DNA from 4 places in the Colwellia sp. BRX10-1 genome. Region 1 is predicted to be linked to each of the others. Evidence: predicted binding sites of a transcription regulator. Region 1 holds the regulator's gene; each other region holds the start of a gene.
What was found. The regulator sigma-54, encoded in region 1, starts transcription at its own class of promoters, with help from an activator protein. The targets are predictions, from matches to a motif close to GTTGGCACGNNNNTNGNNT.
Positions count from the first base shown of each region.

Region 2: the regulator sigma-54 is predicted to act here: its motif matches at 5,376-5,394, upstream of flgF (flagellar basal-body rod protein FlgF).
Region 3: the regulator sigma-54 is predicted to act here: its motif matches at 5,583-5,601, upstream of glnA (glutamate--ammonia ligase).
Region 4: the regulator sigma-54 is predicted to act here: its motif matches at 1,474-1,492, upstream of H4J75_RS20045 (PEP-CTERM sorting domain-containing protein).

Region 1 is NZ_JACGWC010000001.1:443,290-450,754, reverse strand. It holds gene mgtE (magnesium transporter) at 1-548, opposite strand, end outside; gene H4J75_RS02015 (HPr family phosphocarrier protein) at 668-943, opposite strand; gene rapZ (RNase adapter RapZ) at 957-1,811, opposite strand; gene ptsN (PTS IIA-like nitrogen regulatory protein PtsN) at 1,843-2,298, opposite strand; gene hpf (ribosome hibernation promoting factor) at 2,344-2,631, opposite strand; gene H4J75_RS01995 (RNA polymerase factor sigma-54) at 2,655-4,163, opposite strand; gene lptB (LPS export ABC transporter ATP-binding protein) at 4,243-4,974, opposite strand; gene lptA (lipopolysaccharide transport periplasmic protein LptA) at 4,971-5,513, opposite strand; gene lptC (LPS export ABC transporter periplasmic protein LptC) at 5,494-6,060, opposite strand; gene kdsC (3-deoxy-manno-octulosonate-8-phosphatase KdsC) at 6,057-6,602, opposite strand; gene H4J75_RS01970 (KpsF/GutQ family sugar-phosphate isomerase) at 6,604-7,465, opposite strand, start outside.
Region 2 is NZ_JACGWC010000001.1:134,705-142,169, forward strand. It holds gene flgK (flagellar hook-associated protein FlgK) at 1-735, opposite strand, end outside; gene flgJ (flagellar assembly peptidoglycan hydrolase FlgJ) at 790-1,905, opposite strand; gene H4J75_RS00610 (flagellar basal body P-ring protein FlgI) at 1,921-3,045, opposite strand; gene flgH (flagellar basal body L-ring protein FlgH) at 3,081-3,764, opposite strand; gene flgG (flagellar basal-body rod protein FlgG) at 3,781-4,569, opposite strand; gene flgF (flagellar basal-body rod protein FlgF) at 4,598-5,341, opposite strand; gene flgE (flagellar hook protein FlgE) at 5,673-7,088, opposite strand; gene H4J75_RS00635 (flagellar hook assembly protein FlgD) at 7,201-7,465, opposite strand, start outside.
Region 3 is NZ_JACGWC010000019.1:9,950-17,414, forward strand. It holds gene epmA (elongation factor P--(R)-beta-lysine ligase) at 1-432, shown strand, start outside; gene H4J75_RS14305 (MerC domain-containing protein) at 512-895, shown strand; gene glnG (nitrogen regulation protein NR(I)) at 918-2,324, opposite strand; gene glnL (nitrogen regulation protein NR(II)) at 2,314-3,408, opposite strand; gene H4J75_RS14320 (DUF4124 domain-containing protein) at 3,485-4,006, opposite strand; gene glnA (glutamate--ammonia ligase) at 4,119-5,525, opposite strand; gene typA (translational GTPase TypA) at 5,868-7,465, shown strand, end outside.
Region 4 is NZ_JACGWC010000001.1:326,002-333,466, forward strand. It holds gene H4J75_RS01420 (PH domain-containing protein) at 87-554, shown strand; gene H4J75_RS20045 (PEP-CTERM sorting domain-containing protein) at 713-1,408, opposite strand; gene H4J75_RS01430 (hypothetical protein) at 1,941-2,168, shown strand; gene H4J75_RS01435 (hypothetical protein) at 2,203-2,817, shown strand; gene H4J75_RS01440 (hypothetical protein) at 3,310-3,693, shown strand; gene H4J75_RS01445 (hypothetical protein) at 3,922-4,062, opposite strand; gene tkt (transketolase) at 4,376-6,364, shown strand; gene epd (erythrose-4-phosphate dehydrogenase) at 6,479-7,465, shown strand, end outside.

The DNA.
Region 1 (7,465 bases):
TTCTTACCATCAACAACATAAAAAGAATCGGTCGCTTCAGGTAAATCACCCCGTAAGCGCAAATAGCGCAATACCACATCAACCGTTACATCGGGACGAATTGTTATGGTATCGGTATTCATGATACCGCCAGCGGTATCTTCTTCAAATGATAACGCGGCTTCGACTCGACCTCGGTCTTGCGAGTCCATAGCACTTAATACTTCTTGATAAACACTATCGGGTAGAGTACGTAAAACTTCAGCTAAATCATCAACATCCATGCCTTCAGCAACGGCGGCTAATTTTTCAGGGCGGATAGTTTTTAAAATACCTTTTCGAACTTCCTCATTGAGTTCTTCAAGTACTTCACCGTGATTATCAGCATCGATAAGTTGCCATAAAACGGCACGACTTTTCGGGTGAGATGACTCTAATATTAAAGCAATATCATAAGCTGGCATGTTCTGTAGTAATTTTCGAACGTGCACAAACATACCGCTACCAAGTGCTTTATTGACTTGTTGCAGGCGTTGATGATTTTGTTGTTGCTCTGATATTTCCGGCATAAAGTTTTCCTGTGCCGCAGTAATACGAAAATTATATTGTTTATATCTTAGTCAAGATGCGCTGGCTAAGGTGTTGTAATGAATGATAACGTAACTTTATTTTTTATTCAGTCTTTTTATCATTCGTCTTCATCAAATTTATCAGAAAATAACTGGCATACATCGTCAAGTGCTTGTTGAGCATCTTCTCCTTGGGTAATAACCTCTACGGTTTTTCCAAAGCCACCGGCCAGTAACATTAACCCCATAATACTACTGGCATCAGCTTCTTTGCCCTCTAAGCAAATAGTAACGTTAGCATTAAGCTTTTGGCTTAACTGGGCAAGTTTAGTGGCAGCACGTGCATGTAATCCCAGTTTATTGCTAATGGTTAATGATTTATTATATTTTGGCATACAGTGACCGTTATTAAGTGCTTTGTATTTTAATGTCGCGATGATGAGACTGGACATCTTCGCGTTCTTTTCTAAGATTGTTTGCTAATATTTCTGCAATATAAACCGATCGGTGTTTTCCACCCGTACAACCAATGGCGATAGTAATATAGCTGCGATTGTTTCTTTCTAAGTGGGGTAACCATGTCATCATAAAACTGTTAATTTGCCAGATAAATTTAGTGACAATCGGTTGGCTAGCAAGAAAGTCTCGCACGGGTTGATCTAAACCGGTAAAACCTTTTAAGTCTGTTTCCCAAAAAGGGTTAGGCAGAAAACGTGCATCAAAAACATAATCTGCGTCTTGTGGTACACCGTGTTTAAAGCCAAAAGATTCAAACACCACCACCATAGATGCCGAGGTTTTGCCCAAAATTCGCTCACGCACTAAATCAGATAATTGATGAGGTGATAACTGACTGGTATTAATATACAAACCCGCACGCGTGGAAATAGGCTCAAGCAGCTTTTTCTCTAAAGAGATGGCTTGGTCGAGTGGGATATTTTGTTTAATCAAAGGATGTAAACGACGCGTTTCACTAAAACGTCGAATAAGATCAGAGTCATCAGCATCTAAATACAGAATATCGAGTTTTACTGTTTTTGGTAGATAATCTAATATTTCTGAAACGTCATTAGGATCATTGGGTAAGTTACGTACATCTAAACTAACCGCTACCTTGTCGTAATCATTAATAACGGTATGTGCTAATGCAGGCAATAAATTCACCGGAATATTATCGACACAGTAGTAGCCTAAATCTTCGAGTACACGTAAGGCGACACTTTTACCTGACCCTGAGCGACCACTGACTATCAAGAGTTTCATTTGAGTTTTCCTGGATTATTATTAGATTTTATTAACGTTTAGCATGCTTTATTAAAGTAAAAAGCTCTTGCGAATTTTGGCATTTTCTTACTTGCTTTGCGAACTGTTTAGTACTAAATATTTGCGCAATACTTTGTAAGGTATCTAAATGTTGTTGGCAGTTTTCTTCGGGGACAAATAACGCAATAATAATATCGACAGCACGGTTGTCTATCGCATCAAATTCAACGGCTTGTTCACTGGTCAGCAATACAGCAATAACTTGTGACGTGTTAGTTAATCGACCATGAGGAATCGCAATGCCATTTCCTATGCCGGTAGAGCCAACCTTTTCACGCGCCATTAAGCTTTCGAATAATTGATGAGTATCAATATTGTCGAATTTTTTTGCCGCAGTTGTGCTAATTATTTCAAGGAGTTTTTTTTTGCTTGTACCCTTAATCGCACACAGGGTGCAATCAAGGGTAAGGATATCTTGCAACTTCATTATACTACTTAGATTCTTTGGTGAGTGAACAGGCGATAAACAGCATTAATGCTGATTCGTTTTACCTTTGTACTTCAATATTTGCCGGTCAAGCTTAACAACAAGACTATCAATAGAGGCATACATGTCAGCATTTTCAGCTTTTGCATGTAAATCAGAGCCACTAACGTGAACAGTCGCTTCAGCAATTTGATTTGATTTTTCAACGGTGAGAACAACATGAACATTATTGATATGATCAAAATGTCGGCTTAATTTTGCCATCTTAGTCGTGACGTTTTCTCGTAAAGCTTCGGTAATGTCAACATGGTGGCCAGAAAGATTAATTTGCATAAGCTTAATTCCTCATCTTTTCGTTAAAGTAAACTTTTTCGTTGGTTAGAAGGTGGAATAGAAAGTGACTCTCGATATTTTGCTATGGTACGTCGAGCTACATTTATCCCTTGATCGGCTAATAAATCAGCCATTTTACTATCACTAAGTGGTTTTGCTGGGATTTCGGCAGCAACAAATTTTTTGATTAATGCACGAATAGCTGTTGATGAACATTCGCCACCGCTTTCGGTGCCAACATGGCTTGAGAAGAAAAACTTCAGTTCGAAAATTCCACGTGGCGTATGCATATACTTTTGTGTCGTCACTCGTGAAATGGTTGATTCATGCATATCGACAGCTTCGGCAATATCATTTAAAACCATTGGACGCATGGCTTCATTACCATGTTCAAAAAAGCCAATTTGACGTTGCACAATACAGTTTGACACTTTTAATAAGGTATCATTACGGCTTTCTAAGCTTTTAATAAACCATTTAGCTTCTTGTAAATTTGAGCGAATAAATTGTGTGTCAGCTGTCGACTTCATCGAACGTGACATCGAAGCATATTGCTGATTCACCGAAAGTTTTGGCGCAGTATCAGGATTTAATTCGACCACCCAACGGCCATTTTTCTTTTCAACAGAAACATCAGGAATAACATACTGATCGTCACTCTTCATCACACTATCGCCTGGTCTAGGATCAAGTGATTGAATAAGGCGCACCACTTCGCGCAGTTGCTCTTCTTTCAGTCGAGTTTTACGCATTAATGTACGATAGTCTCGGCTACCCAGTAGATTAATATGGTCACGCAAAACTAACTTACTTTCTGCTAACCAAGGTGTAGCGGGGTCAAATTGATTAAGTTGAATGATTAAACATTCTGAAATAGAACGAGCAGCGACACCGACAGGATCAAAGAGGTTAATACGTTTTAGTACCACCTCAATTTCATCAAGCTCTACTCCTTCAATGGCAACACTTTCTAAAATGTCTTCACTAGATACCGTTAAGTAACCGGCGTCATCAACAGCATCAATAATTGCTGTCGCTATAGCGCGGTCTGTTTCGGTAAAAGGGCTTAATTCCATTTGCCAGCGCAAATGATCTTGAATGGAGTCTTGAGTCTCGCCTTGGTAAGTATAATCTTCTGAAGCTGGGCCTGAGCTTGAACTTGCTGCACCAGCCGTGTAGTTATCATCCCAAGTGGTATCCATGTTTAATTCTTCAGGGATATCGTTCTTGTCCATGGCTTCAGTGGTGGTGATTTCATCAATGGTAGGCGTAGCGTCTTCGCTACCATCAGAAGCAGGGGCTTCTTTAACGTCACCAGTACCGGCAGTGTGAGCTTCTTCAAGGTTGTCAGTACTTTTATCTTCGGGATTATTTGAAGACTCATCCATTTCTAATAATGGATTACTTTCTAAGGCTTCCTGAATTTCTTGTTGAAGCTCTAACGTAGACAGTTGCAGCAATTTGATTGCTTGCTGCAACTGTGGCGTCATGGTTAATTGTTGTCCTATGCGGAGTTGTAGAGTAGGGCGCATTTAGGTCATTAACTTCCTATTATTTTTAATGGGATATTTTCGTTTTTTTCATACGAAGATACTATTCATTTACTGACTACTATAGCGTGAATTGTTCACCAAGGTATACATCTCTTACGTGTTGATTTGCAAGAATTTGATCTGCAGTACCTTCTGCAATAAGTTCACCATGACTAACAATATACGCATGTTCACATACATCGAGAGTTTCACGTACATTGTGATCAGTGATCAACACACCAATGCCACGTTCTTTTAAGTGTAGAATAATTTTTTTAATATCACCTACTGAAATTGGGTCAACACCAGCAAAAGGTTCATCTAATAAAATAAATTTTGGTTCAGCAGCTAATGCGCGAGCAATTTCTACTCGGCGGCGTTCACCACCAGATAAGCTCATGCCTAAATTATCTTTGATATGACCTATGTTGAATTCTTCAACAAGATGTTCTAATTTCTCTTCGCGTTCAGCATCTGATAATTCTTTTCGTGTTTGTAAAATAGCCATAATATTGTCGTAAACACTGAGTTTTCGAAAAATAGAGGCTTCTTGTGGTAAATATCCGATGCCTTTTCTCGCACGCTCATGCATAGGCGCTAACGTCAGGTTTTCGTCATTTAAGATAATATCGCCACTATCACTTTCAACTAAACCCACAATCATATAAAAAGAAGTTGTTTTTCCGGCACCATTTGGGCCCAGTAAACCGACTATTTGTCCTGCTGAAACTTGCATACTGACATTTTTAACCACTTTTCTGCCTTTATAGGCTTTGGCAAGGCCTTTTGCCATTAGGGTGCTAGTGCTCATAAATTAATTTTTTCCTGAGTTTTCGCGTCTGTGGTTGTCGCTTTAATTTTTTCTTTCGGCTGAAAAATCGTTTTAGTGCGTTCGTTAGATTTACTTTCAGCATTAACATACTGAGTGGCAATATTGTAAGTAATTCTACTGCCACTAACCTCACTACCTTCTTGCTGTAATAACGCATTTCCTGAAATTATCACTAAATTATTTGCGGGCTCATATCTTATTTCGTCTGCTTGTAAGCTAAGAGGAGTACCATCGGCTAAGGTTTGTTTAAAGGTTGCTGGCTTCCCTTTAGCGATATAGGTTTTTTCTTCACTGCCAGATTGAGTCAGCACTTGTACTAAATCAGCACGTATAACTAATGAACCTTGAGTGATCACCACGTTATCAATATAGCTGAATATTTTATTTTTAAGATCAACGGCTTGTCTTGAAGCGTTAATTTCAATCTTTTGTTTTATATCAAATTTTTCAGCGAAAGCTGACGAAAATAGCGGAGTTGATAACAATAAGCACAGTAGGCTATTTTTTAACAATTTCATAAATTGATTTCACATGTTTAGTTAGTGTCATTTGGTTGGTGTTTAAGTCGACAATTAAACCTTTACCATCGATGGTAAATCCTTTACCGATAATTTTAATTTCTTGTTCTGAACTTATGATGTTAGTTTTTAGATCAAGTTCAAAGTATTTTCCTTGAACTTCTTGTAATAAGCTATCGGGATCTGTTGCTAACAGGCGGACATGCTTTGCTAATTTTACCCGGTTGTTATTGTATAATATGCCTTCATTGGCAGATATTTTCCATGCGGGCGCATCATTTTTGGGATGAAGTGTGTATTGAGGAAACTCAAAGTTGGTAATACTTAACTCAGGGTAATGTTCCATACGATGGGCATCAACAACATAAGCTAAACTTCCTTGATGTTTATAAACATTACTGTGTAAATTTTCGGCAATAAAATCAGGGGTCAGCGTCTTATCAATCGCTTGTAATTGTGGTGCTGAGGAATTTCTCCATTCAATTATACCGTAAACGCCTCCCGCAATTAGAAAAAACAACAAGGTTAAACTATAAAGTCGATTCATATACTCGCACCCGAAGCATTTGCTAAGGTGTTTTGGCTAAGCATGATTAAATCGCATATTTCTCGAACAGCACCAAAACCGCCATGGTTAAAAGTGGTGTAATTTGCGATAGATAAAATACTTGGGTGGGCATCTTGAACAGCAATACCCAAGCCTACGGCTTTGATACACTCATAATCAGGCATATCATCACCAATATAAGCAATTTCCTCGAGGGATAACTTTAATTGCTTAGCCATCGTTTTCAAGGCGGGTAATTTATTTTCTTCACCTTGCACTATATATTTAACATTTAAGGCTGACATACGTGTTGCGACAATATTTGATGTTCTCCCGGTGATCACCGCTACATCGACACCGCTGGCGCCTAATGCTTTTATGCCGTAGCCATCTTTAGTGTGAAAAGCTTTTAATTCTTCACCATCGTTACCCAAATAAATACGGCCATCAGAAAAAACGCCATCAATATCACATATCAGCAGCTTTATTGTTTTCATGGTATTGAATGCTGTGTCAGTAATTTCGCCATAGAGTGTTTGCATATTAGATAAGACCTGATTTTAGTAAGTCGTGCATATTCATTGCGCCAATAGGTATATTATTGTCATTAACAATAATTAAACCATTAATTTTTTTGTCTTCCATGATTTTTAAGCCTTCGGCGGCTAGCATATCTTGATGAGCCACAGTGGGATTTTTTGTCATCACAGATGCAATAGTATCGAGATGTATATCAATACGTTCATCAAGAATACGACGTAAATCTCCGTCAGTGAATAAGCCTTGTAATTGACCACTCTCGTCGACTACCGCCGTCATCCCCAAACCTTTTAATGATACTTCAACCAACGCATCCTTAATTTTAGCATTAGCATTTACAGTTGGTAAGCGCTCACCACTATGCATTATATCACTAAGACGCAGTAATAGGCGTTTTCCTAAACTACCACCGGGATGAGAGAGTGCGAAGTCGTCAGCGGTAAAGCCGCGAGCATTTAATAAGGCAACAGCGAGTGCATCACCCATTACTAGGGTTGCTGTGGTACTTGATGTTGGCGCTAATCCTAGTGGACAAGCCTCTTGTGAAACAGCAACACAGACATGGGTATCGCCTAGTTTTGCTAAGGTTGAGGCTGGATTCCCCGTCATCGCAATAAGTTTAGCGCCAATACGTTTTATGACTGGCACTATTGCTAACACTTCACTGGTTTCGCCCGAGTGCGAAATAGTTAACACGACGTCATCACCGGTTATCATACCTAAATCACCGTGACTTGCTTCACCAGGGTGAACAAAAAAAGAAGGTGTGCCGGTGCTCGCCAGCGTTGCAGCAATCTTGCCACCGATATGGCCTGACTTGCCCATGCCAGCAATAATAACCCTACCTTTACAGTTAAACATTAAC
Region 2 (7,465 bases), 310 kb from region 1:
TACTGTCATTGGCGTAATACCGGCAACCAATGTCGTACCTTGTCCTATCATTACAGTGAGTACACCGTTAGCATCTTCTACGGTAGTCACTTTGGTAAACTTACTTAGCTCACCAATTAGTTGGTCTCGTTTATCAAGTAAATCATTAGGTTGCCCAGTTTGATTTAATCCTTGAGTTTGCATAATGGTTTCATTAATTTTTGCTAATTCATTTGATATTTCAGAAATCTTAGTAGCAATTTGTTCAATTTCACCGTTGACCGCTTTGGTCATATTGTCAAAATTATTAGTCAGCTCATTAAAGTCTTTGCTTAAAATATTCGCTTGATTAAGCACAATACTGCGTAAACCTAAATCATTAGGATTGTCAGCAACGCCATTGAGTGATTGGTAAAAACTGTCAAGTGAACCTACTACGGCGTTACCTGAGGTACTCATTACTTGGTCTAGTTGTGTTAAACGCCCTTGTAATAAGTCAGCATTACCGAGTTTACTTTGATTGAGTAATTGTTCTTTATGGGAGAATTGTTCGTATAGGCGAGTGATATCGTTAACATAGGTACCAGAGCCAACATAGTTGCCACCACTGAATAAACCCACCGATGAATTTTGTTCTGCGCGTTGTCGGCTATAACCTTCTGTATTAACATTGGCAATATTATGACCCGTTGTCGCCAGCTGCTGCTGTGCGGCAAGTAAACCACTAACACCTGTGTTATATAAGTTAACCGACATGACTTCACTCCTAACCTAACCAAAACTCAATGCATTTATATGCTGAGCGCTTATTTACTTATTTAGTAAACTGGTTACGGTTCGTAGTGTTCCCTTAATTTTTTCTGCGTATTTGGGATCCGTCGCATAACCAGCACTCTGTAGGTTATGCAGGAAGTGTTCCACATCGCCAGCTTTGTCTAATGCATTTTTATAGCGTTCGCTGTTTGAGAGAAACTGCATGTAATCATTAACGCTGTCACTAATGGTTTCATAAACGCGAAAGGGTTCACGTTTTTTAACCATAGCACCTTGCTCAAATTCAAGGGTTTCCTTATTAATTTTGTCGCCATCCCAGCGTTTATCGGCTTTAATGTTAAACAAGTTATTAGAGCTTTGACCACTTTCTGTTTTGATGATTTTTTGTCCCCAGCCAGTTTCTAATGCGGCTTGAGCTATAACAACTTCAAAGGGAATATTTAACTTTTCTTCAACACGTTTAGCATCTTCAGTTAATGCCATAACAAAGTCTTTAGGTTGCTGATACTGAGGCTCTTGCATGGCAAGCATTTCATAAACAGACGGTTTGTTATCTAACGAATTTACCGTATTAGACGAAGAAGGCGCTCGTTGTGGCATATCAAATAATGCTTGTCTATTATTAGTTGAACGATCACCCGAGTCATTAGTTTGACGATCCTCTGCCGAAATAAGGATCCCTGTGTCGACAATTGACTTGCCTTTATTATTATCTTCACTGAGTAAGCCGTTACTTTTACTGAAGCGATTATCACTTTGTAAAAATGACTGCGGGGTAAAACTTTCAGTGTCACCACCTAGCTGGCGAACGATTAAGTCCGATAAACCTAAAGAGCCGTTATTTGATAATTCTAATGACATTTGTTGGTCATGCATATCACGATAAAATTTTGTACTTTCTGAATTAAAGGGACTATCTGACTCTAAAACGTCTTGTGCTTTACGCATACTTTTCATCAGCATTTGCATAAAAATCGCTTCAAACTGCTTGGCCGCTGTTTGTAAAGCCGCATCTTTTGAGCCTTTATCAGTTTCTTTAGACTGTTGGCGAATAGAATTCAAGCCATTGATGTCTAAAAAATTCTGAGAATTAGCGGTCACAGATGCCTGCGGTGCCAATGAAGTTAATGATGATTGATTCGGTGTAATCATAAGCTTTATTGATCATTAAATAATGATCAATTCTCCTCGTAATGCACCCGCTTGTGATAGCGCTTCAAGAATAGCCATAACATCACCAGGGCCGGCACCAATTTCATTAATCGCTCGAACGAGTGTGTCTAAGCTTACCCCCGGATCAAAAACAAACATCCGGTTATCATCTTTATTAACGTTAACAATAGATTGATTCGTCACCGCCGTATTACCATCAGCAAAAGCATTAGGCTGAGAGACATCTCGTGTTTCATTAATCGTTACCGTAATACCACCATGAGTAATGGCGGCAGGCAATAAGCGCACATCAGAGCCGATCACGATGGTACCAGTACGGGAGTTAACAATAACTTTCGCCGCCGGACGTGAAGGTTCGAATTCTAAGTTTTCTAAGGCAGCCAAAAAACTGACTCGTTGGCTCGCATCTCTTGGTGCATTGACTTGAATAGAAGTTGCATCAATAGCGCGAGCAATAAAAGTGGCGGGATCGTTAATGTTAGCAAACTCGCTATTAATGACTCGCTCTAAACTTCTCGCACTACTGAAATCAGAATCTCTAAGATTAAAGGTAATATAATCGCCAGAAGTAAATGGTGAAATAACTTCACGTTCAACCATAGCACCATTAGCAATACGGCCTACGGTTGGGGTATTAACAATAACTTTTGAGCCATCTAAACCTTCAGCACCTAAACCGCTAACGACTAAACTGCCTTGAGCAACGGCATAAGCATTGCCATCAATACCCATGAGAATAGTTTGTATTAATGTTCCACCACGTAAGCTTTGCGCACTGCCCATTGAAGAAACTGTAATATCAATTCTTTGGCCGGGTTTAGTAAATGCGGGTAACTCAGCATGAACAGCAACCGCAGCAACATTTTTAATTTTTGGTTTTAAATTAGCCGGCATAGTAATACCAAAATTACTTAGCATGGTTTTAAAACTTTGTTCGGTAAATGGACTTTGTTCGCCTGTGCCAGGTAAACCCACCACTAAACCATAACCTATCAATTGATTACTTCGGACACCAGCAACATCGGCTAAATCTTTAATTCGCTGTGCAGAGCTCATCGAACTAAACAAAAATGTTAGCACCAAGACAGTAACTTTCATACTTGTGAAAAAAGTGTTCATAATAATACCTATTGAAAGTTTATGTTCAATTAACCCTACAGGGGCCACCAAGAGCTAGTAAAGAAACTCGATAACCAACCTTGTTCTTGTACATCAGCAAAAGTCCCAGTACCTGCATATTCAATGCGCGCATTGGCGATTTTACCAGAAACAATGGTGTTACTAGAGCTAATATCTTGTGCGCGAATAACACCGGTTAAGCGAATAAATTCGTCACCGTTATTTAAAGTCATCCATTTTTCACCACGGATCATCAAATTGCCATTGGGCAAAACACGCAAAACATGTACAGAAATATGACCGTTTAAGCTATTACCTTGGTTAGACTTTGAATCACCACTAAAGTCAGAGCCTTGGTTATAGCCAAATTGAATGGCATTATTTTTAAAGTTTACTGCAGCGCCGCCTAAACCAATAATAGGATCTAGACTGGCACTATTTTCTTTACTCAACTCTGTTTTAGCATTTTTCTGTGCTTGTGTACTTTCACTTAACGTCACTGAAATAATGTCACCAACACGATGAGCTTTTGAGTCAGAATAAATATTATTAACGTAGTTAGCTCTAAACAGTGAACCCGTCGGGATAATAGAGGCTTCTTCCATTTCGGGTAAAATCGGCGCAAAGTCAGGATCGTCAGGTAACGTTTTTGCCTGTTCAACACTGGCACAACCCGTTATTGATAAAAAAAAGATAACTAAGACTAAGTGAATTTTCATAAGAGATTCCTTAACGCTATAACTGCTGATTAATATAACTAAGCATTTCATCAACTGCTGAAATTACTTTTGAGTTCATTTCATATACCCGTTGACTTTCAATCAAGTTAACAAGTTCTTCGGTGGTATTTACATTCGAGGTTTCTAGCGCGCCTTGCACTATCATGCCAAAACCTTCTAAACCTGGAACCCCTTCTTGTGGAGCACCACTAACCGCTGTTTGAATGTATAAATTTTGTCCTATTGGCTGCAAACCGGTCGGATTAACAAAGTTAACTGTATTAATTTGACCGATAACAGCAGGATCAGGTTGCCCCTGAAGAGTTACAGAGACTTCACCATCTTGAGAAACAATAATACTTAACGCATCAGGCGGAATAGTTATTTGTGGTTGAATTAAATAACCCGCGCCCGGTGTAACCATATTGCCCTCTTCATCCATGGTAAATTGACCATTTCTTGAATATGACGATGTACCGTCAGGGAGTTGCACTTCAAAAAAACCTTCACCTTGGATCATTAGATCTAAAGCGTTATCGGTAGTTTGCATATCACCTTGGGTATGAATTTTTTGCGTAGCCACCACTTTTGTACCCGCGCCAAGCATTAAGCCTGAAGGCATCTCTGTATCTTGTGCAGAGCGACCACCTGGCTGATTAATCGTTTGATAGAGTAAATCTTCAAATACGGCACGACTTTTCTTAAAACCTATGGTACTGGCGTTAGCTAAATTATTAGAAATTACCGCAATATCTTTTGTTTGCGCATCTAACCCTGTTTTACTTATCCATAATGCTGGGTTCATAAATCACCTCAAAAATTATTTATTTAAATTAGAAAGCACGTAATAAAGATGCTGAACTTGCATCAACTTCTTCGGCTGTTTTCATGAGTTTTAATTGCATTTCAAACTGACGTTGCAAAGAAATCATCGCAGTCATCTCCCCAATAGGGTTTACGTTACTTGCTTCAAGCATGCCATTTTCGACTTTGACATTGACGTCAGCATTCTCATTTAGTCCATCTTTTCGACGAAACAAGCCATCAGCACCTTTTGCTAACTCTTGCACCCTCGGGTTAACCATTTTTAGACGACCCACTTCTTCTTGAAGAGAACTAGGTGCTCCTTCAGGCTGAACCATGATGGTGCCATCTTTACTGATATGAATATTATTGACTGGTAGAGGTATAAATATCGGGCCAGTATCTCCTAAGACAAGCTCGCCTTTAGAGGTTTCTAAAGCACCTTCTTCGTTGAGTCTAAATTGGCCATCACGTGTATAACCTTCAGTACCATTTTCAGCTTGAACAGCAAACCAACCCGGCCCTTGAATGGCAAGATCTAAATCTCGAGAAGTTTGCATCAAAGAACCACTGTCAAAGTTTTGGCTGGCATTTTCTGTCATGGCAAACACACGAGAAGGCAGGCCTTCGCCAAAAGCTTGCATTGAACGCGCCTGTGCTAAATCGGCTTTAAAACCCGTAGTCTTAGCGTTAGCAAGGTTGTTAGCATTAACGGCAAGCGAATGCATATTTTGTTTCGCACCGCTCATTGCGATATAAAGCATTTTGTCCATAACAGATCTCTAAAATTGTATCTTACAATGAGAAATGCAATAACAGTGCCAGAAGAAATAGAACAGGAAAAGGAAGATGGAAAAACAATCGTTTTATCGTCAACGAAAAGGAACCGACTGAGGTTTTGAAAGAAAGGTGGTTTGATAAAGACCATCCGCTGCTCGGGCATTGACACATAAAGAAGTATTAATGCGATGAAGACATGGATGCCTAAGAATAGCTATGTTTCGCTCTACATCTATACCGTTCATCCTGAACATAAAAAGAGATAAAACATTTTACGTTTTATCTCTTTTATTTATCATAGACTAGATTATTTTAAAGATTTATTTATCGAATCTGTAGAATAGTTTGGTTTAGCTGGTTATCAACTTCTAGTGCACGAGAGTTAGCCTGAAAATTTCGTTGTGCTGAAATTAAGTCGATTAATTCTGTGGTTAAGTTAACGTTTGATTGCTCTAATGCCGATGAATTAATAGTACCAAAAGTACCTGAACCCGCCTCACCAGCCAATGCTTCACCGGAACTAATACTTTCTTTCCATGAAGTATTACCAATTTGCGTTAAGCCCTGTTCATTGGCAAAGTTTACTAAAGCAATGCGTGATAATGGTTCTGAGGTACCATTACTGTAAGTCGCTCGAATTAAACCATCACTACCAATATCTATACCGGTTAATCGACCAACCGCTAAGCCATCTTGCTCAAGCGAAGTCACTTCAAAGTTTGAAGCAAACTGCGTAGGTTCATTTGGATTAGGGCCAAGAGGGTCTAGATTAAAATTAATTTTCACGGTTTGAGTTGGATCAGCACCATTGGCTAATATTGTCGCTCCAAGTGCCACGGTAATAGCACCACCGTCACCTGGCATAGGTAATTGTGCAACAAAATCACCTGAAGAATCAAAGTACATACGCATGCCAGTAACACCGCCACTTGCTGATAACGGACCTGAACTACCGCCACCTTGTGGATTTGTTATTGGCGTTCCTGGAGCTGCCGTTGGATCTGGATCTGTCTGTCCACCTGGATCAGCTAAATCTACCGGTATGCCATCAACGCCAGCAAACATCATCCACTCGTTAGCATCAGACGAAGGATTATCTTTAATAAAGTAATAAGTCATTATATGACTATCACCTAATGAATCAAAAATAGTCACTGAAGTTGAATGGTTAAAAGTCAAAGGATCATCGGGATCAAAGTTACCTGGCGCACTACTAATGAAAGAATCACCCGCAGGTAAGTTCATTCGTACATCTACCTCACTGGTTTTTTGAGGAGCACCAGAGGCCGTAGGAATACGAATAGGCTCTGCCGTACTTAAACTTACCGACGCAGAGGTGCCGTCAGGGTTAACGGGGAAACCTAATAAATGCTCACCCGCAGAGTTAACAACAAAGTTACTATCGTTTAATTTAAACTGACCTGCTCGGGTATATGACGTTTCTAAGGAGTCAAGTTCAGGTACTGTTGCATAAAAACCATTACCCGTAACGGCTAAATCTAACGCGTTATTAGTAAACTGAATACTACCTTGCTGAAACTGCTGAGCGACATCTGCCGTCAAAACACCGTCACCCACTTTTGTTTTACCAGAAGCAAGTAATGATGCTGCATACACATCAACAAATTCCGCACGCGACTCTTTAAAGCCGGTGGTATTAACGTTAGCGATGTTATTTGATGTAACATCCAAATCTTTTTGAGCAGCGTTTAATCCGCTCAACGCTATATTAAATGACATAATTGCACCTCATATAAAAAACTGTTTATCTTAATTATTTCTAATTTTCGAGTATTCACTCTTCATTGAAATAACAGTGGCTTAAATTTATTTAGTTCGAAGAACTATTAATTTAACCTTCTGATACTTCCACCACATCTGCTAGTGCCATGGAACTGCCACCATTAAGATTTAATAAAATATTTCCACCTGCACCGGCTAACGTCACACTATCAACTTTACGATAGGTCATCGCTTGTAATTCTGATGCTTCACCTTCCACTAATCCTGCAATTCTAAAACGATAAGCACCTTGTGGAGCGGGCTCGCCATTTGTCATCTTGCCGTCCCAATTAAAGGTAAACTCACCTGCAGCCACACTGCCAACAGGAACTGTT
Region 3 (7,465 bases), on a different contig from region 1:
TATGAATCAGATGATTGTGACTTATTACTACAGTTTATCTTTTCAGAAATTATAGAAAAGAATATTGGCTTATCTCGACCATGCTTTGTCTATAATTTTCCAATTGCGCAAGCTTCATTAGCTAAAGAGTGTGCAGAAGATAACCGTGTTGCCCAAAGATTTGAATGCTATTTTAAGGGCGTTGAGTTGGCAAATGGCTTTAATGAATTAACAGATGCTGATATTCAAATAACGAGATTTGAACAAGATAACAGTAAACGTCAACAACTAGGACTTGTTACTAAAAATATAGATGAGAACTTTATTAAAGCCCTACAATCAGGCCTACCACAATGTGCAGGAGTAGCTTTAGGTATCGACCGCTTAATGATGATCGCGCTAGAAAAAAGTGCTATTGAGGATGTAATTTCTTTTCCAATAGAACGCGCTTAAAAGTTTTGTGATACTATATCAATTGTGATATTATCCACTTTTAACAGTAATTATTATCTAATTGTAAGGGGAGTATAAAGTGCTTGATCGTATTGGAATAACCGCAACATCACTTTGTGCGCTTCATTGTATCTTATTACCGGTATTGTTACCGGCACTGCCTTTACTAGGATTAAGCTTTTTAGCTGACCATGCATGGGAACATGTATTTTTATTAATGACTGCTGCACTAGGTACTTTAGCCTTATTTTCCGGTTTTAAAAAATACCATAGAAAATATTACCCTTTCTACTTACTTTTTTTAGGCGTTGGTATTTACTGGATAAAGCATGATTTTTCAGAAGATATTCAGCCATTCTTTATTTTGATTGGCGCAAGTTTGATTGTAGCTGCCCACGTCATTAACTTGAAATTATGTAACAGTTGTAAACAGTGTATCAGTGATACATGTGAAAGTAGCTAAGCAACTACCTTCACATACGTGATTACATATTAAGCTCTTTTAACTTTCTTGTTAGGGTATTCCTTCCCCAACCTAATTTTTTAGCGGCCTCTTGCTTTCTTCCTTGTGTATAATGAAGCGCACGTTCTAATAGTATTTTCTCAAATTCAGGCAAAGCGGTATCAATAATATTGTTATTACCTTTGGCCAATTGCTCATCAACCCACTCTTGCAGCGCAACTGGCCATGATGAAGCTTCTGCAGTAGGTTTTGTTAATGATGTGTTATCAGAAAGTTCGCTTGGTAAATCATCTAATATAATTTCTTTACCACTTGCCATTACCGTTAAGTAACGACAAATATTTTCAAGCTGACGAACATTTCCTGGCCACGCACATTGCTGTAAATAACTAAGAGTGGCTTTATGTAGGGTTTTTTGTTCAACCTCTAATTCTTTTGCAGCTAAATGTAAAAAATGATTAATGAGCTGTTCAATATCTTCCTTGCGTTCACGTAAACTGGGTAACTGTATTCTAATGACATTTAAACGGTGAAATAGATCTTCACGAAAATCACCATTACTGACTTGAACTTCTAGGTTCTGATGTGTAGCCGCAATGATCCTTACGTCAACTTTAATCGGTGAATGACCACCGACGCGATAAAATTGTCCATCGGCGAGCACACGTAACAAACGTGTTTGAATATCTAAAGGCATATCGCCAATTTCATCAAGAAACAAGGTTCCTTTATGCGCTTGTTCAAAGCGACCCTGTCTTACGGCATTCGCGCCAGTAAACGCACCTTTCTCATGGCCAAATAACTCTGATTCAATTAAATCTTTTGGTATTGCAGCCATATTTAAAGGAATAAAGGGATCATTCGATCGTGGACTATGCGTGTGAAGTGCATGTGCAACAAGCTCTTTACCTGTACCAGACTCGCCATTAATGAGTACACTGATACTCGAACGTGATAGTCGTCCAATTGCCCTGAAAACTTCTTGCATAGCTGGAGCCGCGCCAATTATTCCAACAGGATCAGGTGCTACTATAGAATGCTTACGTTTAGCACTTTGTTCTCGAGCATGTGTTAGCGCCCGTTTTGTTAGAGAGATAGCTTCGTCAGTATCAAAAGGTTTAGGTAAGTATTCAAATGCCCCACCTTGATAGGCATTTACAGCACTATCGAGATCAGAATGTGCAGTCATTATGATCACCGGTAGGTTAGGAAAATTCTCACTAACACGGCTAAGTAAAGTCATACCATCAATATTTGGCATCTTTATATCAGAAATTATTATTTCTGGTTGTTGATGCTCTAGCGCGATGAGTAAGTCTTCTGGTTTCTCAAAAGAGGCTACAGATATATTTGCTCCTGATAAGGCTTTTTCCAACACCCAGCGAATAGAGCTGTCATCATCTACAATCCAAACTTGCTCAACATTCATTATTATTCTCTTCTTGTAAAGGCAGTAAAATTAAAAACTCAGTATGACCTGGTCGGCTATAGCAAGATAATTTACCCTTGTGCTGTTGCACTAAGGTTTGTGAAATAGACAAGCCTAAACCTGTACCGTTATCGCGTGCAGATACCATAGGGTAAAATAGAGTGTCTTGAATCTTTTTTGGAATACCAGGGCCATTATCAATAACACTGATTTGAACACAGAGTTTTACCCGTCTACCATTAATGGTTTTATTACTAGCGGCTCTTGTTTTTAGGGTTATGCTACAACCCTCATCAATAATTTGAACGGCGTTGTTAACAATATTCAAAACAGCTTGTTGAAGCTTATCTTGATCAAAACTTATTTCAGGAATAGAGGGGTCATAGTCTCTAATAAATTTAATATTTTTAGGGTTGTTAAAATTAATCAGCTTAAAAACTTTTTCTAAGACAATATGAATATTTTGTTCTGCCATCTGAGGTAATTGATTAGGGCCTAAAAGCTTATCAACCAAATTAGTTAAACGGTCGGCTTGTTCAATAATCATTTCAGTATATTCTTGTTGCTCTTGCGTCAATTCTTTACTTAATAATTGTGCAGCGCCACGAAGACCGCCCAATGGATTCTTAATTTCATGAGCAAGCCCGCGTATCAAATCTCGAGACGACTCCCATTGCTGGTGCTGAAATGCTTCGATACTCATTTGTTTTTGCTGATCAATCTGTTTGAATTCTAAGATAATATGTGGCTGTTTGCTGAACTCAACAGACGAGGCTGTTATTTCCACGGTAATACGGCTGTGATCAAAAAATTCAATGGTGACATCACTGTCACTAAATTCTTGGCCTGAAGTCAGCAGCTGTTCTAAACGTTCCTTTTTAATCGGAGAATTGTAGAAGACTGTTGTTATTGGTAAGTTGCACAGCTTGTTAAAACTCTTAACTAATAGCGCTTCTGCTGCAGGGTTAACATATTTAATCGTTAATTTATTATCTAGCACTACAAGTGCTGTAACCATCTGATTTGGCAGCTTTTGTTGGTAGCTAAACTTTAATTGTTGATCTCTACTGCTGTTGCTAGACATAAAAACCTTTTGCACTGATGTAGTGCGACAAAATAGTAATGTAGTTACATTTGGTGCAAGTTGCAGCAAATGCTACTTAATTTGCGTTATTAACCGATGCTCTATGCATATAAAAGGTTATAGGTTTTGACGATGCAATTATCTTGCCTTTTTCATTAAGTAATTGCATTTTTATGATATGTTCGCCGCGATCTATATTTCGTAGCACAAACATCGAGTGAGATTGCGGAGGTTGATGGGGTTTACCATCTAAAAAAAGTTGAATAGCTAAGCCTTGTTTAAAGATAGGTTTGATACTACCTGCTATGTAAACAGAGCCAGTGTTGTCTCTAACCGTGGCATTTTGTTTAGGTTGGTTGATTTCAACTTGGTAATCATCTTTGATAATTTTTGGTGTTAAATCTAGCATTGAGGTATCAACAGAAGAGGCAGTATTGGGTTCTCTTATTTCAACTTCTTCCGCACCAGTTTGAGGGCTGTCAGAAAAAACTAAGATACCATCATCACTTCTCCAAACATAAATTTTGGTTGCCGTCGCAAAGGTATTACAACTAAGTAATGTGATAATTAAAGTTAATAACAATAAAGAATAACGCAAAAATTTAGCTCAACTTAAGATACTTACCTTAAACTTATATAATTAATCGTCTATTTGCCACAAAAAAGCTCACCGAAGTGAGCTTTTTTTTCATTTAATCATATAGTCGAGATTATACGCTGTAATATAATTCAAACTCTAATGGATGAGTTGTCATGTTTACGCGTTGTGATTCAGCACGTTTAATAGCAATGTATGCATCAATCATATCTTTATCCATAACACCACCAGCGATTAAGAACTCATAATCAGCTTCTAAGCTTTGTAAAGCATCTTCAAGTGATGTTGCTACTTGTGGAATAGCTGCAGCTTCTTCTGCTGGTAAATCGTATAAATCTTTATCCATCGCATCACCAGGATGAATTTTGTTTTTAATACCATCAAGACCAGCCATTAATAAAGCAGTAAAAGCTAAATATGGGTTTGCTGCTGGATCAGGGAAGCGAGCTTCAATACGCATTGCTTTTGGTGATGGAACAATCGGTATACGAATTGATGCAGAGCGGTTACGTGCAGAATATGCAAGCATTACCGGCGCTTCAAAATGTGGAACTAAACGTTTGTAAGAGTTAGTAGCTGGGTTAGTAAAAGCATTCAATGCTTTAGCATGCTTAATAATACCGCCAATATAATAAAGCGCCATTTCAGATAAGCCGCCGTATTTATCACCAGCGAATAAGTTAACACCGTCTTTAGCAAGTGATTGATGAACATGCATACCAGAGCCGTTGTCGCCAACTAATGGCTTAGGCATAAAAGTCGCTGTTTTACCGTAAGCGTGAGCAACGTTATGAACAACATACTTGTATATTTGAACTTCATCAGCTTTTTTAACTAAGGTATTGAAGCGACATGCAATTTCGTTTTGACCAGCCGTTGCTACTTCATGGTGATGCGCTTCAACAACTAAGCCCATTTCTTCCATAACTAAACACATGGCTGAGCGAATATCTTGTGATGAATCTACAGGAGATGTTGGGAAGTAACCGCCTTTAACGCCTGGACGGTGACCCATATTGCCTTCTTCGTATTCAGTACCTGAATTCCAAGCGGCTTCTTTATCATCAATTTTATAGAAAGAACCACTCATATCAGTACTAAAGCGTACATCATCAAATAAGAAGAATTCTGGCTCAGGACCAATTAATACAGTATCAGCGATACCTGTGCTACGTAAGTACTCTTCAGCGCGTTTAGCAACTGAACGAGGATCACGGCTGTAACCTTGCATTGTACTTGGTTCTAAAATATCACAACGAATATTTAATGTTACTGCATCTGTAAAAGGATCTAATACCGCTGAATCAGCATCAGGCATCATTACCATGTCAGATTCATTAATACCTTTCCAACCTTCAATAGAAGAACCATCGAACATTTTACCGTCTTCAAAAAAGTCTTCATTTACTTGGTGATAAGGAATTGAAACGTGTTGCTCTTTACCTTTTGAATCAGTAAAACGTAGGTCTACAAATTTAACATCGTTGTCTTTGATTAAATCTAATACGGCTTGTGACATGTAAAGTCTCCAGTGTCATTAAAATAAAATACGTTTGCATTTCGCATGATGGGCATAAAGCGAAATTCATGCCAATAGATAAAGCCTTTATATATAAGGTGTTAACTTATTTACTAAAGCCTACTTGCACCACTACTGTGCGTGAGCTGCGCTAAATTGGTGCGCCTGCTGATTGTTGGTGCTTAAGAGTATAACAGGGCATTACGATTCGTGTATGGAGAATTTAATATGAGCTGAAATATTTGTTGCTGTCTTTGTTGACTTCGTTGCTGTATAATTCGCGCCCAATTATAGCCCTATATTCTTTTGATGAAAAAGTCTTGCAAGAAGTGAGTAAAACCCGTGTTAGATAAATTACGTAATGTTGCCATCATAGCCCACGTTGATCATGGTAAAACAACTTTGGTTGATAAATTATTAGAACAATCAGGTACCCTTGATGCCCGTGGCGGTCTTGAAGAGCGTACGATGGATTCGAATGATATCGAAAAAGAACGTGGTATCACAATCTTAGCTAAAAATACGGCTATTAACTGGAACGGTTACCGTGTAAACATCGTAGATACTCCTGGCCATGCTGATTTCGGTGGTGAAGTTGAGCGTGTTATGTCAATGGTAGATTCGGTTTTACTTATTGTTGATGCACAAGAAGGCCCTATGCCACAAACGCGTTTCGTAACGAAAAAAGCGTTTGCTCAAGGTTTAAAGCCAATCCTTGTTATTAATAAAGTTGATAAGCCTGGTTCTCGTCCTGATTGGGTTATGGACCAAGTTTTTGAATTGTTTGACAACCTTGGCGCTACAGATGAACAGCTTGATTTTAAAGTTGTTTACGCTTCAGCAATCAATGGTTGGGCTTCGCTTGAAGAAGGCGTAACCGGCACAGACATGACTCCTTTATTTGATACTATTCTTAAAGAAGTGCCTGCACCAACAGCGGATCCAGATGGTCCATTCCAAATGCAAATATCTCAACTTGATTACAGCTCTTACTTAGGTGTAATTGGCGTTGGCCGTATTACTCGTGGTTCTGTTAAACCAAACCAACAAGTAACGATTAAATTAGCAACTGGCAAGATCCATAACGCTAAAGTTGGTAAAGTATTTGGTTACTTAGGTCTAGAAAGACTTGATATCGAAGAAGGTTTTGCTGGCGATATTATTGCTATTACTGGTTTAGGCGAGTTAAAAATATCAGATACGGTTTGTTGTCCTACAGAAGTTGAAGGCTTACCAGCATTATCTGTTGATGAACCTACTATCAATATGACTTTCCAAGTAAACACTTCACCATTTTGTGGTAAAGAAGGTAAGTATGTTACTTCACGTAACATCAAAGACCGTTTAGACAAAGAATTAATTCACAACGTTGCTTTACGTGTTGAGCAACTTCCTGATGCTGATAAATTTAAAGTATCAGGTCGTGGTGAGCTTCACTTAGGCATTTTAATCGAAAACATGCGTCGCGAAGGTTTTGAGTTAGCGGTATCACGTCCTGAAGTTATTATTCGTGAAATTGATGGTCAAATACAAGAACCTTATGAAAACGTGACTATTGATGTTGAAGAGCAGCATCAAGGACCTATCATGGAAAGAATGGGTGTTCGTAAAGCTGAATTAACAGATATGGCACCTGATGGAACGGGTCGTATTCGTATGGACTTCATCATGCCAAGTCGTGGTTTGATCGGTTTCCAAACTGAATTCATGACATTAACGTCAGGTTCTGGCTTAATTTATCATACATTTTTTGAATACGGACCTCATAAAGGTGGCGATATTGGCCAGCGTAAAAATGGTGTAATGATCGGTAATGCAACAGGTAAAGCATTAACGAATGCAATATTTAACTTACAATCACGTGGTCGTATGTTGATCGGACACGGTGTTGATATTTATGAAGGTCAAGTTATTGGTATTCATAGCCGTGACAACGATTT
Region 4 (7,465 bases), 120 kb from region 1:
TCTGTGGTCACAATAGACGCATCAATTATGATAAAATATTGCTTAGTTACTACCTGTTTTTCGGACTATATAAAAGGAAAAAATGAATGGAAAAATTCCCTACAAGTAAAGTAAGGCGAAGTACTGAAGCTTTTCTGGAAATTGGATTTAAATTAACGGGCGTTTACATTACCTATTTAGCATTTAATTTTTGCGGTGAATTTTTATTCGAAGGTGAATTTAATTCCGATACATTATTTAGTTTATTGATGTTACCAGCGTTATACGTATTAAAAACGGCTCACGTTATTGTTTCACCATACTTTGTAAAAGTTAGGATGTCAGAAACTGAAGTAGAATCCAGAACGGGAATTCTGACTCAACGTTTAGATAAACTTAATCTCAAAACAGTCGAAAATATTGAGGTAGTAACAACATTGGGAGGAAGATTATTCAAATACAGCACCATTTATTTGTATGCTCATGGTTCGTGGGTTCGTCTACCTTTTTTAAAGAATCCTGATCAAATAAAACTAAAAATTGAAGCTAAGTTAAATACGATAAATGGTAACTAAGGCATTAAAGGTATTTCTCTAAATAGATACAGATAGATCAAGTAAAGAACTATGGTACTAGCCGGATTAAGCTAAACAACAGGCAATAAAAAAGCACCAATGAATGGTGCTTTATATTTTACTCATTACTTGAATGTAAGAGTATTAAACAGACTAAATTACTGTTTTTTGAATCTACGTGATGCTAAACCCATAATGCCTAATGCGAAGATCGCAAGAGTAGTTGGTTCTGGAACTGCTGTAAATGATAGACCCGTTATATCATTTACAAGTAATTGGTTTGTAGCATTTGCTGAAGTGTCCTGCCAATCCCAACCTAAAGCTACAACATTACCTAATCCATAGCTTCCCGTGATACCAACATTATAACCGTTTGAGGTGGCTATGATATCGACATCAGTACCAATATTTGTGAAAGATCTAAAATACTGAGTCGCTCCACCATTAGAGTATGTAGTAGGAAGGCTAGTGCCAAACCCTAAATCCAAACCTGCTTGAGTAAATGTGACTGAATTATTACTAGCATAACCAAATTGGTCTGTAGCATTTAACATAGACATAGTATTAATAGCCCAAGAAGCTCCACTCCATTCTGTTACTAATGTTCCTCCATTTAGAACATAATCGCGTAAGTCGTTGTCACCATTTTGACGAATTAGCCATACTTGATCCAATAAATCTAACTCTGCTAGAGTACTTGAACTATTAACACCAACAAATGTATGACCTGCATTTCCAATTTGACTCGCAAAGGGGGTACTGTTTCCCCAAACGCCAATAAGTCCAGCATTAGCTAACCCACTTATAGAGAAAACCAAACCAGCAACAGCCACTTTTAACATTTTTATATTCATAAAACTTCCTTTGTAATACATTCCATGGAATAGAATGATATTTTTAATTATTTTTAACGTACCTACAGCAGTAATTGTGCCAATAATAATTAAGCTATTATTTTCAAAGCCATGGTTGATTTCTCATACCAAAAATGGAAGCAATTACATTCATAGTGTAAAATATTTGGACACATGCGCAACCTTAGTTGCTTGTTTTTCGTACAGCTTATTGGTGTTAATTGAATAAGCACAATGACTACTACCCAAAAAATACATTCTTGCGTGATCCCGCGTATTAAACAACCTCCTTAGCACTTATACTTAGTAATAATATTGAACGAGCAAGTAAGACAGGTAAACCATCAATTATGACACCGGTCTTCATTAGGAAAATACCAGTAACACTATATAAAATAAGCTGGGACAAGGTATGAATATCGGACAACTCGCCTTACAAACACCTAATAGAAGTAGTAAAAAAGCCTGTTTTTCGTACAAGATAAAAATGATACACTGTAAACTTATCTATACGCATTAAAAAGGTTTCAATATGCCAGCAGAGAACAAAGCATCTACCAGTAAATATATGGCTGGCGATATAAGACATCTAATCAATCAAGCCATTCAAAACGAATTAACCAACTTACCAGCAACACTTTCAGAAATTAAAGACCCTATTCAAAGATTAAACTTTTTAACTAAGTTAATGCCTTTTGTTTGTGCGCCCATTAAGCAAGTAGGTGTTATGACAGCTAGAAGAGAATCAGGCGAAGATTAATAAACTTTTACTTAAATATTTGGAGTAAATAACAATGCCAAAAGGTCATCATTACGGGAGAACACAAATAAGGGCTTACACTGGTGAGTATCATCGGATACATGCCAATGTATTTAAGCATTTACTCACTTCACCATTAGGTATTTATACAATCAACTCAGAACATCTAAGTGATAATCATAGTAAGTTAGTATTAAAAGAAAATAAAAATGATGTTAGATATGTAGAATTCACCATAAACGATAAACCTCACAAAATAGCCTTAAAGCGCGATAATCGAAGCGCCAGCAATAAACTATACATAACTTGCCCATACTGCCAAAAACAGCGACAAAGCCTTTACGCGATCAAATACGCCTATGGTTGTCGGCAATGTATCGGCTTACATTACGCCAGCCAAAGTGAACGCCCAAACGAGCGGCTAATGAGGCGCATTAGAAAGCTAAGAAAAGAGCTATGGGGTTTTGACTGGCCTGACGTAAACAATATGTTTGAAAATATTTATTATTGGCCTAAGCCTAAATGGATGCGTTGGAAAACATTTGAACAAAAAAGAAATCAGATAACCGAGTTAGAAAAGAAATATTGGCCTATGGTAGATGTTCAAATGAAGGCTATGTTTGGAAATGGCTTTATTAATGACTTTTGATTATAGTAACACTCAAAGTAACACTGACAGCAAGATGAAAACCAAAAGCCATAACTAACAGTTAGTTAACCAACCTAAACGACGTCTCTCAGGGACACCAAAATCACTAAACTAAGTAAGAATTTAAAAACAGACAACTAGCCTAAAAATCATACTTTTTACCGCTAGGTAACCCGCTTATAGCAGCCCTCACACTTATCATTACTATAATAAAGACACAATGAAAGAAAAGCATAGAAAGTAGGGAATACTCTGTATTGATCTACCATCACATAATCTAATTAATAGATAACATCATAGTATTGCGCCCCACTCTTAATAGTCCATGTCTAATAAGTAGTTTTATTGTTAAATATCAGCTATTAACCTAAAAGCGCTATTTTATTATTAGCTAGCCCCTCGATAAATTTATCCGTAGATCAGCCTACTAGTAATTAAAAAAACAGACTACAATTGTTGCTTCATCAAATACATTTCACTATGAGTCCCCAAATGGAAAAACATAGATTAAGTTTTGTTCAAATAAACCTTTTAAATGAAAAAATTGCCGAAGTGATTTTTGATAAAGGCGTTTATATCTCAATTGAAATGATGGAAGAAATTGAAACTTTTTTTTGTACTTTTTTTAAAACTGACTTTGGTGTTATCGTCAATAAAATTTATCCTTACACCTATTCACTTGAGGCGCAGTTAACGATGGGTTCTCTAATTCATATGAAATCAATAGCCTCAATCAACTATTCTAAAGAAGGTGTTGCTAACACTGAAGATATTATCAATAAACGTAGTAATGATAAGTTAAACATTAAGCAGTTTAATGGTTTAGAGCTAGGTCGCCAGCAAGCACTTAAATGGCTACAAAAAGAACTAGCTTGATCGCTGGTTGATACAGAACATAGACACTCCTTGCCACCTCGGTAACTGCTACTGCGTTACTCTACTTCCTGCATCCATACGATCACAGCACCGTACTATTGCCTCCATGGATGAGGGTCTATAATTTGTCGTAAACAAAAATAACGTGCAGAATGCACTAATGCAGCGTAGAGATAAAAAAACCTCGTAAACGAGGCCTTTAAAATTCATATAATTTATTACCAACGATTACTCACTGGTAGATTTTTCTATTGTAACTTCCTTGTCACCTACGATTGAGATATTACTCAATGCCGCTGAAACAGCCAATACGATTACCGCAAAAATCACTGTTGTCAGCTTAAATCCTCGTGAAGATGACCTGTTCATAAATGTTCCTGTGTCAGGTTTTATAGTTGTTATTTTGACATCTGTACAAAACTCAACCAATCTATACGATTAACATTGGTAATTCAACCATTTAAAATTAATAAAACAGATAAATTATAAACAATCGACCAGTGAGAGAATGTTATATTATTGGTCTTTTTAGCCATTTTGTCTAAGTAATACCAAAAAAAAACACTTATTTGCATAATATCGTTTGCAGTTTAGTGGTGGTCTAGGTGAAAATGGTGGCACTTTCACCCCTCATATACTTAGTTCATTTTAAGTATAAATATAATAAAGATTTGGAGTCAATATGCCGTCTCGTCAAGAACTGGCCAATGCAATTAGAGCTTTAAGTATGGATGCCGTACAGAAAGCGAAATCCGGACACCCTGGAGCCCCAATGGGCATGGCAGATATTGCCGAAGTACTATGGCGCGATTTTCTAAAACATAATCCAACAGATCCAAATTGGACCGACCGCGATCGTTTTGTTTTGTCGAACGGTCATGGCTCAATGCTTATATATTCTTTATTACATTTAACCGGTTATGAATTACCGATTGAAGAATTAAAGAATTTCCGTCAATTACATTCTAAAACACCAGGCCACCCAGAATACGGTTACACCCCAGGTGTAGAAACAACGACAGGACCATTAGGTGCTGGTATTTCTAATGCAGTTGGTATGGCCATTGCTGAAAGAACACTTGCTGCACAATTTAACCGTCCAGGTCACGACATCGTTGATCACTTTACTTATTGTTTCTTAGGTGATGGTTGTTTGATGGAAGGTATTTCTCACGAAGTATGTTCATTAGCCGGCACTTTAGGATTAGGTAAATTAGTCGCTTTTTGGGATGACAACGGTATTTCAATTGATGGTAAAGTTGAAGGTTGGTTTACAGATGATACACCTGCTCGTTTTGAAGCTTATGGCTGGCACGTAATAAGCGTTGACGGTCACGACTCAGCAGCTATAGCGGCGGCAATTACTGCAGCTAAAGCAGTAACGGATAAACCATCAATGATTTGTTGTAAAACAATTATTGGTTTTGGTTCACCGAATAAAGAAGGCACACATGATTGTCATGGCGCACCATTAGGTGATGATGAGATTGCAGCGACACGTAAAGCGTTAAACTGGCCACATGCCCCTTTTGAAATTCCAAGCGATGTTTATGCTGAATGGGATCAAAAAGAAAAAGGCCAATCGAGCCAAGTTTCTTGGAATGACCAATTTTCAGCATACCAACAAGCTCACCCAGCACTTGCTGCCGAATACGAGCGTCGAGTTATTAAAGGTGATTTACCTAGCGATTTCGAAGAAAAAGCCAATGCCTTAGTGCAAGCTTGCCAAGATAAAGGCGAAAATATTGCTTCGCGTAAAGCCTCACAAAATACTATTGAAGCTTTTGGCGCTATATTACCTGAGTTATTGGGTGGTTCTGCTGATTTAGCGGGTTCTAACTTAACGTTATGGTCAGGCTCTAAAGGTATTGAAAAAGACGCTGCCGGTAACTACATTTATTACGGCGTACGTGAATTTGGTATGAGCGGCATTATGAATGGTGTTTCATTGCACGGTGGTTTTATTAATTACGGTGCAACGTTCATGATGTTTATGGAGTATGCGCGTAACGCAGTTCGTATGTCGGCTTTAATGGGTATTCAAAATATATTTGTTTACACTCACGATTCTATTGGCCAAGGTGAAGATGGTCCAACACATCAGCCAATCGAACAGTTAACGAATTTACGTACTACCCCGAATATGGATACTTGGCGCCCATGTGATGCAACAGAATCTGTTGTTGCTTGGAAATCAGCGATTGAACGTAAAAATGGCCCTACGTCATTAATATTTTCTCGCCAAGGTTTACCGGCAGTAGCGCGTAACAGTTCACAAGTAACAAACATCGCCAAAGGCGCTTATGTATTGCAAGACTGTGAGGGTACTGCTGACGTTATACTCATTGCAACGGGTTCTGAAGTATCATTAGCCCTTGATTCTGCAAAACAATTAACCGCTGATGGTAAAAAAGTACGCGTAGTTTCTATGCCGTCAACCAATACTTTTGATGTACAATCAAGCGAATACAAAGAATCAGTATTACCTTCATCTGTGATAAAACGTGTCGCTATCGAAGCTGCTCACACTGATTTTTGGTACAAGTATGTTGGTTTTTCTGGCGCTGTTGTCGGTATGACAACTTTTGGTGAATCTGCACCAGGTAACGTGTTACTTGAACATTTTGGTTTCACCGTGGCAAATGTTGTTAAGACTGTAAACCAGCTTTAGTCATTAGCTAAAGCCTATAAGTTAAAGCCTTCAAACGAAATGTATACTCGTTTGAAGGACTTTGACTTTTATCAACACCCTAAATTAATACCATCAACCTATGCCGATAAACTTATGTCTGTAAACATTGCTATTAATGGCTTTGGCCGAATTGGTCGAAGTGTTGCTCGTGCCCTCTATGAGAATGCTGATAACCAATATTTAAAGCTTGTCGCAATTAATGAGCTTGCCGAGCCTAAAGGTATTGCGCATTTATTAAAATATGACACCACCCATGGTCGTTTCCCTTTTTCAGTTGAGTTAGCTGACAATCAGTTAGTTATCGCTGGCGATGTCATACAACTTAGCCATGAAAAGTCCCTCGAAGACATGCCATGGAAAAAACATAACATAGATATCGTTCTTGATTGCACCGGTAAATTTGCCAATCAACACGATGGAAATATTCACTTGAGCCAAGGAGCCAGTAAAGTACTTTACTCTTACCCTGGTGAACAAGACGTTGATGCCACCATTATTTATGGTATTAATCATCAACAACTCAGTGAAAAAGATAAAATAGTCTCGAACGGCTCATGCACCACGAATTGCGTTGTGCCTGTAATAAAAGTCATTGATGAAGCTTTTGGCGTTGAAAGTGGCAGTATTACCACTATTCATTCCTCTATGCATGATCAACAAGTTATCGACGCTTACCATCCAGATCTTCGTCTTAGTAGAGCAGCAAGCCAATCTATCATCCCGGTTGACACCAAGTTAGCAGCAGGTATTGAAAGAATACTGCCTAAATTTGCTGGACGCTTCGAAGCGATTGCCGTGCGAGTACCAACGATTAATGTTACCGCGATGGATTTAAGCCTAACCTTGTCGACAGATGTTGATATTAACGCGATTAACCAAGCCATTATTCGTGCACAAAATAATGGACTACAAGGAATTTTAGGCTACACAGAAGAACCACTGGTTTCTGTAGATTTTAATCATGACCCACATTCTTGTATTGTTGACGGCAACCAAACGCGTGTTAGCCACAAGCGTTTAGTAAAAATGCTGGTCTGGTGTGATAACGAGTGGGGCTTTGCAAATCGTATGATAGATACG